One region of the Ruegeria sp. CDSB086 genome, then DNA from elsewhere that is predicted to be linked to it. Evidence: riboswitches for the same ligand, from Rfam matches in the RefSeq annotation. Region 1 holds a riboswitch; the other holds the start of a gene.

What was found. A riboswitch is a leader RNA that binds a small molecule or an ion and turns the genes downstream of it on or off. The one in region 1 is predicted to bind cobalamin.
Region 2: it holds a riboswitch for cobalamin, as region 1 does, so the genes downstream of both, AC2FIO_RS17835 (hypothetical protein) here and AC2FIO_RS08885 (DUF1636 family protein) in region 1, are expected to answer to the same signal.

What each region holds. Positions count from the first base shown of each region.
Region 1 covers NZ_JBXWOV010000003.1:406,366-412,282, reverse strand. The annotation lists gene cobN (cobaltochelatase subunit CobN) at 1-1,754, opposite strand, end outside; gene cobW (cobalamin biosynthesis protein CobW) at 1,758-2,813, opposite strand; gene AC2FIO_RS08885 (DUF1636 family protein) at 2,810-3,199, opposite strand; cobalamin riboswitch at 3,284-3,493, opposite strand; tRNA gene AC2FIO_RS08880 (tRNA-Cys) at 3,780-3,853, opposite strand; gene AC2FIO_RS08875 (protein-L-isoaspartate O-methyltransferase family protein) at 4,081-4,734, shown strand; gene AC2FIO_RS08870 (TolC family outer membrane protein) at 4,830-5,917, shown strand, end outside.
Region 2 covers NZ_JBXWOV010000009.1:47,886-53,802, forward strand. The annotation lists gene AC2FIO_RS17815 (bifunctional 2',3'-cyclic-nucleotide 2'-phosphodiesterase/3'-nucleotidase) at 1-760, shown strand, start outside; RNA gene ffs (signal recognition particle sRNA small type) at 800-898, shown strand; gene rsgA (ribosome small subunit-dependent GTPase A) at 1,057-2,085, shown strand; gene AC2FIO_RS17830 (alpha/beta hydrolase family protein) at 2,094-2,951, opposite strand; cobalamin riboswitch at 3,096-3,315, shown strand; gene AC2FIO_RS17835 (hypothetical protein) at 3,400-3,807, shown strand; gene AC2FIO_RS17840 (protein-tyrosine phosphatase family protein) at 3,815-4,312, opposite strand; gene AC2FIO_RS17845 (DNA polymerase III subunit gamma/tau) at 4,470-5,917, shown strand, end outside.

The DNA.
Region 1 (5,917 bases):
ACCGCCCCGATCCGGCGCTTGGCCTGCGCGGCCTCGCCAGGGTCGTTGACGATGAAGGGGTAGATGACAGGTAGATCGCCAATCAGTACCTCGGGCCAGCATTCGTTGGACAGCGCCACAGATTTGCCTGGCAGCCATTCCAGCGTACCGTGCGCGCCGATATGGATCAGTGCATCCGTACCAAGACCTTTGCGCAGCCAAAGGTAGAAGGCCACGTAGCTGTGGCGCGGGGTACGCGACAGGTCATGATAATCGTCATCACGCAACTCGGGCGTGCCGCGTTCAGGTTGCAACGCGACCAGCGCCTTGCCGCGGCGCAGGGCGGTGAAGTGGAACGCGCCATCTGCAAAGGCCGGATCATCCTCGGGCTTGCCCCAGACGGTTTCGAGGTCTGCGCGCAGTTGTTCCGGCAAGTCTGCCAGCGCAGTAAGATATTCGCCAAGCGACCACGTAATCCGCGCGTCCAACAACGTATCAGAAATCGGCTGGGCAGGAGCGGTGTCATACCCTTCGCCCTGCAGGTCGGCCAGCATCGCCTCGGCCGAGGCCAAAGCATCGAGGCCCACCGCATGGGCCATCTGCCAGTCTTTGCCGGGATAGGTGGACAGCACCAAGGCGGGGACCTGATCCCCTTTGGGCTTGTCGTTCAGGTTCAACCAGCCGGTGACCCTGTCGATGATAGCCTCGATCCGTTCCGGTTCAGCCCGGTGGGCAAAACGGGAATACTCCAGATGCGGGTCACGCTTGCCCGGTTCCTTGAAAGAGGCGATGCCTGCCGAGATCCGACCGTCCACTTCGGGCAGGACGACATGCATCGCTAGATCAGCGGGCGAAAGACCGCGTTCCGCCTCGGCCCAAGCCTGGCGGCGTGAGGTGGCCAGAGCAACCTGAAACACCGGCACATTGGCGGCGTCCAGTGGAGAGGTGCCGGATGCGCCCTTGCCCGAGAAAGAGGTGGCATTAATGATCGCCGCCGGGTTCAGCGCCACGACATTTTCGCGCAGCCAATCGGCGGCAAGCGGGGCTTTCAGCGAGGGAGCGAACAGACCGACGGCCTCAAACCCGCGTGCGCGCAGGCTGCGGATCAAAGTTGCGACCGGGGCGGTGTCCGCCGAGGTAAGGTAAGCCCGGTAGAACGTTACCAAGATACGCTTTGCGTCGGTGGTGAACGCTTTATCCGCCGGGATGACGCCGCGATCCGGGCACCATGCACCGCATTCGGGCAGGGTCTTGGCCCCCATCACGGGTCCGGCATAGAGACCCGCCGCAAGCGCCATCTGGGCAAGAGCCGCTTGCGCCGCGACTTCACCGCCGGTGTCACAGAGATGCGCAAGCCGCCGCAGGGTCGAGACGGGCAGGGTGGAGTAGTCATCCAGCCGAGTATCCTCGCGCCCGTCGGCGGGTAGGACGGCCAGCGCGATGCCTTTAGCCTGTGCCAGCGCCAGAACTTGCTGCAAGCCATAGGACCAGTAAGGGACGCCGCCGATCAAACGGATCAGAATGCCCTTGGCGCCCTCGAGCGTTTGCTCGACATAAGTGTCGACAGACAGCGGGTGTTTCAACGCGGTCAGATTGGCCAATCGCATCGTCGGCATGCGACCTTCGGACCCGCCACCGCGATGCCATCCTGCCGCGAAAGCGCCAAGGTCGCTGTCCGAAAAGGACAGCACCACCAGATCCGCCGGGCTCTGACCCAGATCGGTCGGGGTTTCGGTCTCTTCTAACCCGTGGCTTTCGCGGAAGACGACGTGCATGGCTTACTCGGCGGCCTCGGTCACACCCACGAGGATATCGCGGATTGCGGCCTCATTGATGTCGTCATGCTCGGCAATGACCACCAGGCGCGAGCGGCGCTCTTCGCCGGGCTCCCACGGCCGGTCATACTGGTGACGTACGCGGGCACCAACGGCCTGCACCAGCAGACGCATAGGTTTGCCCTGAACGGCGGCATAGCCTTTGACGCGCAGAATGTTCAGATCATTGGCCAGACGTTCGATATTGGCGACCAGTTCCGCCGGGTCGGTCTGTTCGGGCAACTCGACGATGATGCTTTCGAAATCGTCGTGTTCGTGGTCGTGGTGGCCGTCGTGATGCGACGGGCGCGCGTCCATGTCATCCTCGGCGGCGGCTTCGAGGCCCAATACGACGCGGACGTCCACGGCGCCTTCGGCGACTTCCACTACGGGCAGGGGGCGGGGAGCTTCGTCGGCGATGATCCCTTTGGCCTTCACCACGCCTTCGGGGCCAGCCAGATCGGGCTTGGTCAGCAGGATGATATCCGCGCAGGAGATCTGATCCTCGAACACCTCAGACAGGGGCGTTTCGTGGTCGATCGAGTCGTCAGCCAGGCGCTGGGCGTCCACGGCTTCGACATTTGGTGCGAAACGCCCAGCGGCGACGGCCTCGGCGTCCGCCAGAGCGATCACACCATCAACGGTGATTTTCGAGCGGATATCGGGCCAATCAAACGCCTTGAGCAGCGGTTTGGGCAGGGCGAGACCGGACGTTTCGATCAGGATGTGATCGGGGCGCGGCTCCAGCGCCATCAGCGCCTCAATGGTCGGGATGAAATCATCGGCTACGGTGCAGCAGATGCAGCCATTCGCCAGTTCCATGATGTTTTCCGCCGGGCAATCCGGAATGGCGCAGGATTTCAGAATATCGCCATCCACACCCACATCACCAAATTCGTTGACGATAACGGCCAGGCGCTTGCCCTGCGGATTCTGCATCAGGTGCTTTACCAGGGTGGTTTTGCCCGAGCCCAGAAAGCCGGTGATCACAGTGACGGGGAGTTTTTCGAGATTGCTCATTTCAGGGCTCCAATCGGGGGAATGCGGGCCGCACAGTTTTTGCGGAAATGTTCGGGGCGTTCGCGCCATTTCACCAGACCGTCTTCGGCGGCCAGATATTTGGTTACGCCTTCGACGATGGTCTCGACATGGTCGGTCTCGTCGAGGTTTTCATAAACGAAGGTCCATCGGGATGGGCCACCGCGCAAAACGATCGAGCATCCTTGATCACAGTTCGACAGGCATTCCACCGGTTTCAGGTCTACGCCGTCAGGCAAGCCCGCCTGTTCAAGTGCTTTATGCAGCAAAGTACCGGGTCGCTGGGTGTCATCTTCGATGGGTAACCCACGGCGGCATGTCGTGCAGACCAGCAATTCGACTGGTGTGGTCTCGGTCACGTCTCTCATCCCCCTCATCCTTTATACGGGGGACGGGGTTTCATGCGGGCCACGCGTCTGCACATGGACCCGACACCGGAACACCCCGCCCGGTTTCAACTTCGGGTGCTGGCAGGTCTCCCGGCTTGCGGATGTCAGAGGCGGGCCTCTGTCGGATGTCCCGCCTTCCCGGCCTATTAGGCCAGTGGCTTTGGGCACCCTCTCCGGTCACGGTCGCGGGGGCGGCTGTGCTTGGCGGAATAACCGCTGGCACATTCCCTTTTCATCCATCCGGGGATGGACACCAACGCATGCGACATGCGGCACGGGCAGGGGGCTTGTCAAGCACGACTGGGGTTTGAAAACCCGCTACGTCAGAAAAGCGACTTGCCGAAGTCAGTCAGCGGCATCCGATGCGATCCGATCACGCAGCGAGGCGCAATTCAGCCCGGCCGTCGCAGATGATTCAGCACTTCTCGGTTTGGCAATCAAGTAGTGCGGTTGTGTAAATGGAATCGCTGGACCCGCAATCGCAACATGCATCTGATACTGAACTTTAGGCGTCCGAAATTGCGAAAGCAGCGCAGAAAGCTAAGTGCTTGGAAATAAATGGAGGCGAGTACCGGAATCGAACCGGTGTACACGGATTTGCAATCCGCTGCGTCACCACTCCGCCAACTCGCCTTTTCAAGTAAAATCAAATACTTGCCGTGGTGTGATCGGCGTTTTAACAGCTTTCGACAGGAGCGTCCAGAGGGGGGAGCGCAAATTTCAGGGCCGGGTGCCAACTTAGTCTTTGGTTGCGACGTTGTATCTTGTGAAGATTGCAAAGTTTCCGTGTCTGGGCCGTTGCCGGTTTTTCAAGGATGTGGCAGAACTCAATCACCCAAGGGAGCAAGATGAGCGATCCAATGACAGATTTCGCAGCCCGCCGCCGGACGATGGTCGATACGCAGATACGTCCTTCTGATGTCACGAAGTTTCCCATCATAGACGCGATGCTGACCGTCAAGCGCGAGAATTTCGTGCCGGACGCGCAGCGCGAAGCGGCATATGTCGAGGGATTGATCGAACTGGGTGATGGGCGCTGCATGTTGGAGGCGCGGACCCTGGCTAAGATTCTGGACATATTGAACATTTCGAACGACGAGTCGGTTTTGGATATTGCTCCGGCCTTGGGGTATTCGACGGCAGTCGCCGCGCGCATGGCACAGCTGGTTGTTGCCGTAGAGGAAGATGAAAATCTGGCGGCCGAATCTCAGTCTATCCTGATGGAGGCGGAGGCTGACAATGCGATTGTCCATGTCGGCCCGCTTGAGCAAGGTGCCCCCGAACATGGGCCCTATGACGTGATTATGGTCCAGGGTGGTGTGGAACAGGTTCCGGATGCGTTGATCGCGCAACTTAAGGACCATGGGCGAATTGCGTGCCTTTTTGTCCAAGGTGCACTGGGGATCGTCCGTATCGGCCATAAATCTGGGGATCGGGTGACCTGGCGGGACGCGTTTAATGCCAATGCACCGATTTTGCAGGCATTTTCCACGAACCGTGTATTTTCGCTATAGTTTTATGGCGGATTGTTCTGCCGCCTTGATTAGTTGAACACAAACGCGCAAACTGTCGGCAGAGCAGCGTAATTTTGATTTGAGAGGATTTCGTTATGAGTTCTATGGCGGGAGGAAAGCTGGTCAAGGCGCTGGCGCTGACTGCGGGGGTCGCACTTAGCTTTGTACCGGGACGGGCCGTTTGGGCCGACAATATTACTGACGCATTCATTGGCGCGTACAATACCAGCGGGTTGCTGGAACAGAACCGCGCATTGTTGCGTGCGGCGGACGAAGACGTGGCAATTGCATTGTCAGCGCTTCGACCGATCATCAACTGGACGGTCGCGATTAGCAGCAACTATAACCGTCGCAACGTCAGCGATGTGGTGACAAGAACCGACCCGAACAACTTCTTTACGGGGCTGACCCTCAGCCAACTGCTCTACGATGGTGGGGCCGCTGTTCTGGGCAAGCAATCGGCGCAAGAAACGGTGCTGTCGACCAGGCAGACCCTTGTTGATATCGAACAGCAGGTTTTGTTCCGCGGTGCCAATGCGTATCTCGAAGTGCTGCTGCAGGAAGAAACCGTACAGATCCGCCTGAACAACGTCGATGTATCGGCAGAGGAACTGCGCGCATCGCAGGACCGGTTTGATGTTGGCGAAGTCACGCGTACGGACGTTGCGCTGTCACAAGCCCAGCTTGCAAGCTCGCAAGCTGATCTGGCCGTTGCACGCGGTAACCTCGACACGGCGCGGGCGGAATACGTGAATGCCGTTGGCAAATCGCCCGGACGCACAGCTGGTCAACCGAGCCTGCCAAATCTGCCAAGCTCGGAACCGCAGGCCGTCAGCCTGGCGCAGCGAAACCACCCCGCCATTCTTTCGGCACAGCATCAGGTGCGTGCCTTCGACCTGATCGTTGCGCAACAGCGCGCCAACCTGGGTCCGAATGTCAGCCTGAACGCCGACGCCGGTATCACTGAGACCTATGACAACGATGACAATATCGAAGACGGCAGTGTTTCGCTGAACTTCAGTCAGCCGATTTACGCTGGTGGCCGTTTGGCCGCAAGCGTGCGCCGCGCCATGGCTACACGGGATGCATCGCGCGCCAACCTGTTGAATGTGCAGAAAGATATCACTCAGGGTGTGACAGATGCCTACGCCCGTTTCCAAGCCGCGTCAGCAAGTTTGCGGGC
Region 2 (5,917 bases), on a different contig from region 1:
GCAGGCTTCGGCTGTGCGCCAGAACCTGAAGGGTACAGCCCGTGAAACGACACCTTTACTGTCCGCCGTGGCACCTTCGAAATTCGGTGGTCGTGCCGGGCCTCGTTTTTACTCGGACATTCCTGCGGGCGTGATGCGCATGCGACACGTGGCTGATCTGAACATCTTTCCAAACGAACTTCGTGCGGTCGCGGTGGCAGGAAAGCACGTCAGAGATTGGCTTGAAATGTCTGCGGGCGTTTTCAATCAGGTGAAACCCGGCGCGCAAACTGAATTGGTCAATCCTGATCGAGCCGGACACAATTTCGATGTTTTGTTCGGGCTAAGCTACGTGATCGATCTGAGCGTACCGCCCCGGTTCGATGCGGAAGGGCGACTGGTAAATCCGGCATACCGGCGCATCTCAGATCTTCGTTTCCAAGGCCACGCGGTGACGGCCGAACAACGCTTTGTCGTTGCACTGAACAATTACCGCGCCAGCGGCGGTGGGCATTTTCCGTTCATACGGGACGCCGAAATCATCAACGTTCCGGCTTTGCCGATCCAACACGCGCTGAAGGATTACCTGACCGGTGCATTGCCCACGGAATCGCTGGAACAGGGCCTCTGCCCATTCCGTTTTGCGCCCATGCCGGGGTCCTCTGTCCTGTTGAAGACCGGTCAACAGGCACAACGTCACCTCGCGGACATCACAGAGTTCAGCCCAACGCTGGCTGGCACGAATGCCGAAGGGTTCTTGCGCATTCAACTCTCACTGTGACGGGTTGTCATTTCTGCGTGTCTTCCCTATATCGAATTTCGAGAGGTTGGCGCGGGCGAGCGCCTCGCCAACCTGGTCAGGTCCGGAAGGAAGCAGCCACAACGAGCCCCGCTTGGGTCGATGTCCAACCTCTCACTTACTTGAACCGTTAGCCGCAGGAGGGCTTTTATGATTGTAGCAAAAACCCTTTGGGCAGAGCGTTTCTGAGGCCGACTCTCACACCTGCCTGAACACGTTACCGCTGGATGCGCGACCGCCATCCAGACGGCTTGCTGTACCTGAACACAGGCAGAACAATGTCTTTTACACTTTCGGACCTGGGATGGTCCTCACACTTTGCCGCACAACATGCGGCCAATCCTACATGCGCTCCCTTTCGCATCACAGCCGTTCACCGTGATCGCCTGATCGGCGCAAGCATCAACGGTGAAACACCTCTGCTCACCCTGATCCAACCGACGGGCGACTTTGCCGTCGGAGATTGGGTATTGGCGGATGATCAAAACCGGGTTCAACACCTGCTGGAACGCCGCAGCCTGTTGAAACGCCGCGCTGCCGGAACCGCGGCCGAGGTCCAGTTGATCGCCGCCAATGTGGATGTGCTGTTCATCGTCAGTTCCTGCAATGCCGACTTCAATCTGGCCCGGCTGGAACGGTATTTGGCTTTGGCACATCAGGCCGGGTGCTATCCGGTCGTCATACTAACCAAGGCCGATACCTGTACCGATCCTAGTAATTTCTCCAAAGCAGCCGAGTCGCTGGCTCCGTTTTTGACCGTACTGGCAATCAATGCTTTGGATACCCTGGACGTGCAGCAAGTACTGTCCTGGTGCCCTCCTGGACAGACCGCTGCATTGGTTGGCTCATCCGGTGTCGGCAAGACAACATTGGTCAACGCCATGACTGGTCTGGATGAGGCAACGTCCGGTATTCGCGAGAACGACGCGCGCGGGCGGCACACGACAACTGCCCGCGCGTTGCATCCGATGCGGAACGGAGGCTGGCTGGTCGATACACCCGGCATGCGGGCTTTGCGGTTGCTGGATGCACAAGATGGCGTCGATGAGGTCTTTTCCGACATTCTGGAATTGGCCCAAACCTGCCGCTTTTCCGATTGTCAGCATCAGGCCGAGCCGGGATGCGCTGTGCAGGATGCGATTTCCATCGGATCCCTTGACACAGAGCGGCTAGAGCGTTGGCGAAAACTGCGGCGCGAAGATGAAAGGAACTCGGAAACCGTGGCGCAGTCTCGCGCGCGCGACAAGGCCTTTGGTAAAATGGTACGATCGGTGAAGCAGGACAAGAAATCCCGCAAAAAGCTGTAAGTACCGGCTCAGGCGATCAACCGGGGCCATATGGCCGCATTTCGGCGCGCAAATGCGCCGATGTGGCCAACCTCGGCCAATCCAAAGTCCTTCGGCGACAACTGATGCCGGCGGGCTTTGGGACCGTAAAGATCGGCCAAGCGCCAAACCGCGTTCGGCGGCACCACCTGATCATCGTCCATTGTGAACAGATCAACGGGTGTTTCCGACGCAGCCCAACGGGCGTCTGGAAGGCTTTTGCCGATATCCGGCACGTAGCTCAGCGCAGCGGTGCACCATTTGCGCCACTGCCAGTAGACACGTGCCGGAAGGTCCGAGCCGAACCCAAGTGCCTTGCCCGGCAGGTATCCCAATGCCTTAACCAGCAATGGCGGGTGGGCATACCAGAACATTGTCGCCAGTGCGCGATACGGCCAGGGGTGGTCGGATAACGTCACCAAACCTGAACAGACACAGATCATCCGGTCGATCTGCTCAATATCGGGCTGAATTGGCCCCAGCATTCCACCCACCGAATGGCCAATGCTCCACTGCTGGGCGGCGGGAAATCTGCGTCGCATTTCAGCGCGAGCAGCGGGCATGTCGATCAACGCCCAGTCAGCCATCGTGGCCTGCGAATCGCGCAGGCGCCCGTGTAGAGAGTGGCCAAAATCGCGATAGTCATAGGTCAGACAGGCCATACCCTGTTCTTCCACCAACCACCGCGCAAAATGCTGGTAATAGTCGCGCGGTACGCCTGTGGCTGCATGGACTACAACCGCCACATCAGGTGCCGAGGCAGGCATATACAGCCGTGCCGACAGTTCGGCCTCTCCGGCAGAAAACGTGAAGTCTTCGGTCAAAACGACCGGAGTGTTGTCCAACATGGTGCCCTCGCAAGCATCTGAACTATTCGGTTCACATATGGCATATCGGCGCTTTTGCGCGACTAGAGTCAACAGATTTTCAAAGTGACCAAGCGTCCACTTGAACGATGGAAAACAGCCCGCTTGACTCAAGCCACCTACAACCGCTAGCGATGAGGTGATGGTTCTCGTCCTTATATTGGGGCGGGATGAAAAGGGAACTCGGTGCGGTCCAGCCCGGCAAAGCCGGAACGGACCAAGGCCGCGACTGCCCCCGCAACTGTAAGCGGTAAGCAATGCCGAAATACCACTGGCCGAAAGGCTGGGAAGGTCGGCAAAGCAATGACCCGCAAGTCAGGAGACCTGCCATCAAAGTAAAAACCGAAACTCGGGCGGGGTGTCCGGGCAGGCCTTCAGTACGCTGAGTTCCCTGTTCCACGTCCCCCGCTCACCGCGCGGAGGGCGCATTATGATCTGGAAGACAACGACCCACGAATTCACCGCCACCCTGTGCCAGAAAACGGGGAAAACCTGCCCCGCATTGGCCCAAATGGCTCGGTCATTGGCCGAGGCGATGGCAACAGCACAACCAATGACGACCAGCGAATTTGAGGTGGACGGCTCCAGCGAACTGACCCATTGCGATGAGGGTTGCACCGCACGGTTTCGCGCCAGCCCGGCCCGGATCAGGGTCTATTGCGGGGCAAACACGGGCGACTCGGCCGACACGTTGGACGAATACGCCGATATGATGTTCAACCCTGACTTTTCCACTCTGCCTGCTGGTGTTTTGGCGGCCTTGCCTTGCGCCATGCTTCAGGCATCGTCCCTTGCACCGCGTCCATCGCATCAGGTTGTTCAACAAGCCACGGCCTGATCCTAGTTCACCGATCGCTCTGGGCCGGTTTCATGGCCCAAGCCATCTGCTCATCCGTTTCCACCGCACATGGTCGGGCCAAGCGCAGCCGGTTTAGCGCGTGGTTTGGATCTTCACCGCTTTCCACCATGAGCCTCAGCGCGACCATCCCCGACCGCCCACAACCGCCCCGGCAATGCACCAGCACGCGTCCACCGTCGGACAGAACCTGCCGGGCGGCTGCGCTGGCTTGGGGCCAAAGAGTTTCGATTGGCAGGGGCGGCGTGCCAAAATCCTCGACCGGAAGATGCACCCAGGTAGCGGACCTGCTTTGAACGTCTCGACCAAAACCGCCTGCGCCGATCTGCTGCATCTCGGCCTCGGTGGTCATTGAAATCACCAGATCGGGGTTCCAGTCCTGTATCACCCTCAAATCGTCCACATACCCACCGCCGCCGCCAGGCAAAGGGGACAGCGCCATGGTGCCTGAGCCAACAGGCAGCGCGTAGATTGCAAATTTTGCCAAAGCTTATGCTCCTACTGCCACCGGCCCACCAAATTTTGACAGCCGGTTTATCCCGCTTACAGACGCGGTCCAAACCGAAATTCCACAAAGCCTGCTGTGGACGCGGGCGGCCCGGGTCTCTACGCTGCATTTCTGACACGAATCTGACAGAGCAGACATGACCGAAACGCCCAGCCCCGCCTATCAGGTTCTTGCCCGCAAGTACCGCCCTGAAACCTTTGCAGATCTGGTTGGACAGGACGCAATGGTGCGCACGCTGAAAAACGCGTTCGAAGCGGATCGGATCGCGCAGGCCTTTATCATGACCGGTATTCGCGGCACCGGCAAAACCACCACCGCCCGGATTATCGCCAAAGGTATGAACTGCATCGGTCCCGATGGTGAAGGCAAACCAACGACCGAACCTTGTGGTCAGTGCGAGCATTGCGTTGCCATCATGGAAGGACGCCATGTCGACGTGATGGAGATGGACGCCGCCAGCCGGACCGGTGTGAACGACATTCGCGAGATTATCGACAGTGTCCGATATCGTGCCGCCAGTGCGCGTTATAAGATTTACATCATCGACGAAGTTCACATGCTGTCGACCAGCGCCTTCAATGCGCTGCTCAAAACGCTCGAGGAACCGCCCGAGCATGTGAAGTTCATCTTTGCGACGACCGAAATTCGCAAGGTGCCGGTGACCGTACTGTCCCGCTGTCAGCGGTTCGACCTGCGCCGGATCGAACCTGAGGACATGATCGGTCTGCTCAACAAAATCGCCGCAGCGGAAAACGCACAGATCGCAGAAGACGCGCTGGCTTTGATCACACGCGCGGCCGAAGGATCTGCGCGCGATGCGACCTCGCTGTTGGATCAGGCGATCTCACATGGTGCAGGGGAAACAAGCGCCGATCAGGTTCGGGCAATGTTGGGCCTTGCAGATCGCGGGCGCGTTCTGGATCTGATGGACATGATTCTGCGTGGCGATGCGGCTGGGGCATTGACTGAGTTGAGCGGCCAGTATGCCGAAGGGGCCGATCCGCTGGCTGTTCTGCGCGATCTGGCCGAGATCACCCATTGGGTTTCCGTGGTCAAAATCACGCCCGATGCCGCCGATGACCCCACCGTTTCACCGGATGAACGCGCACGGGGTCAACAGATGGCCGAGGCGCTGCAGATGCGGGTGTTGACACGCATGTGGCAGATGTTGCTGAAAGCGCTGGAGGAGGTCTCTGCAGCACCCAACGCGATGATGGCCGCCGAAATGGCAATCATTCGTCTGACCCATGTGGCCGATTTGCCAAGCCCCGAAGAGCTTATCAAACGACTACAGGATGCACCTCCCCCCCCACCAAGCGGGGGACCTGGCGGAGGTGTGGCTGTGCCAACTCATGCACCTGCACAGGCGACGTCCTCTGCGCATCTCTCGGCGCAACGCGGGCCTGCAGGGGCGCCCACTGCAGCGCTTGCCCAGGACGTCCAGACCGCGCTGGCACACTATCCAACCTTCGAATACGTGGTCGAACTGATCCGCACGAACCGGGATGTAAAACTGTTGGTTGAGGTCGAAAACGGCGTGCGTCTCGTCTCGTATTCCCCGGGACGAATCGAGTTCACGCCGAC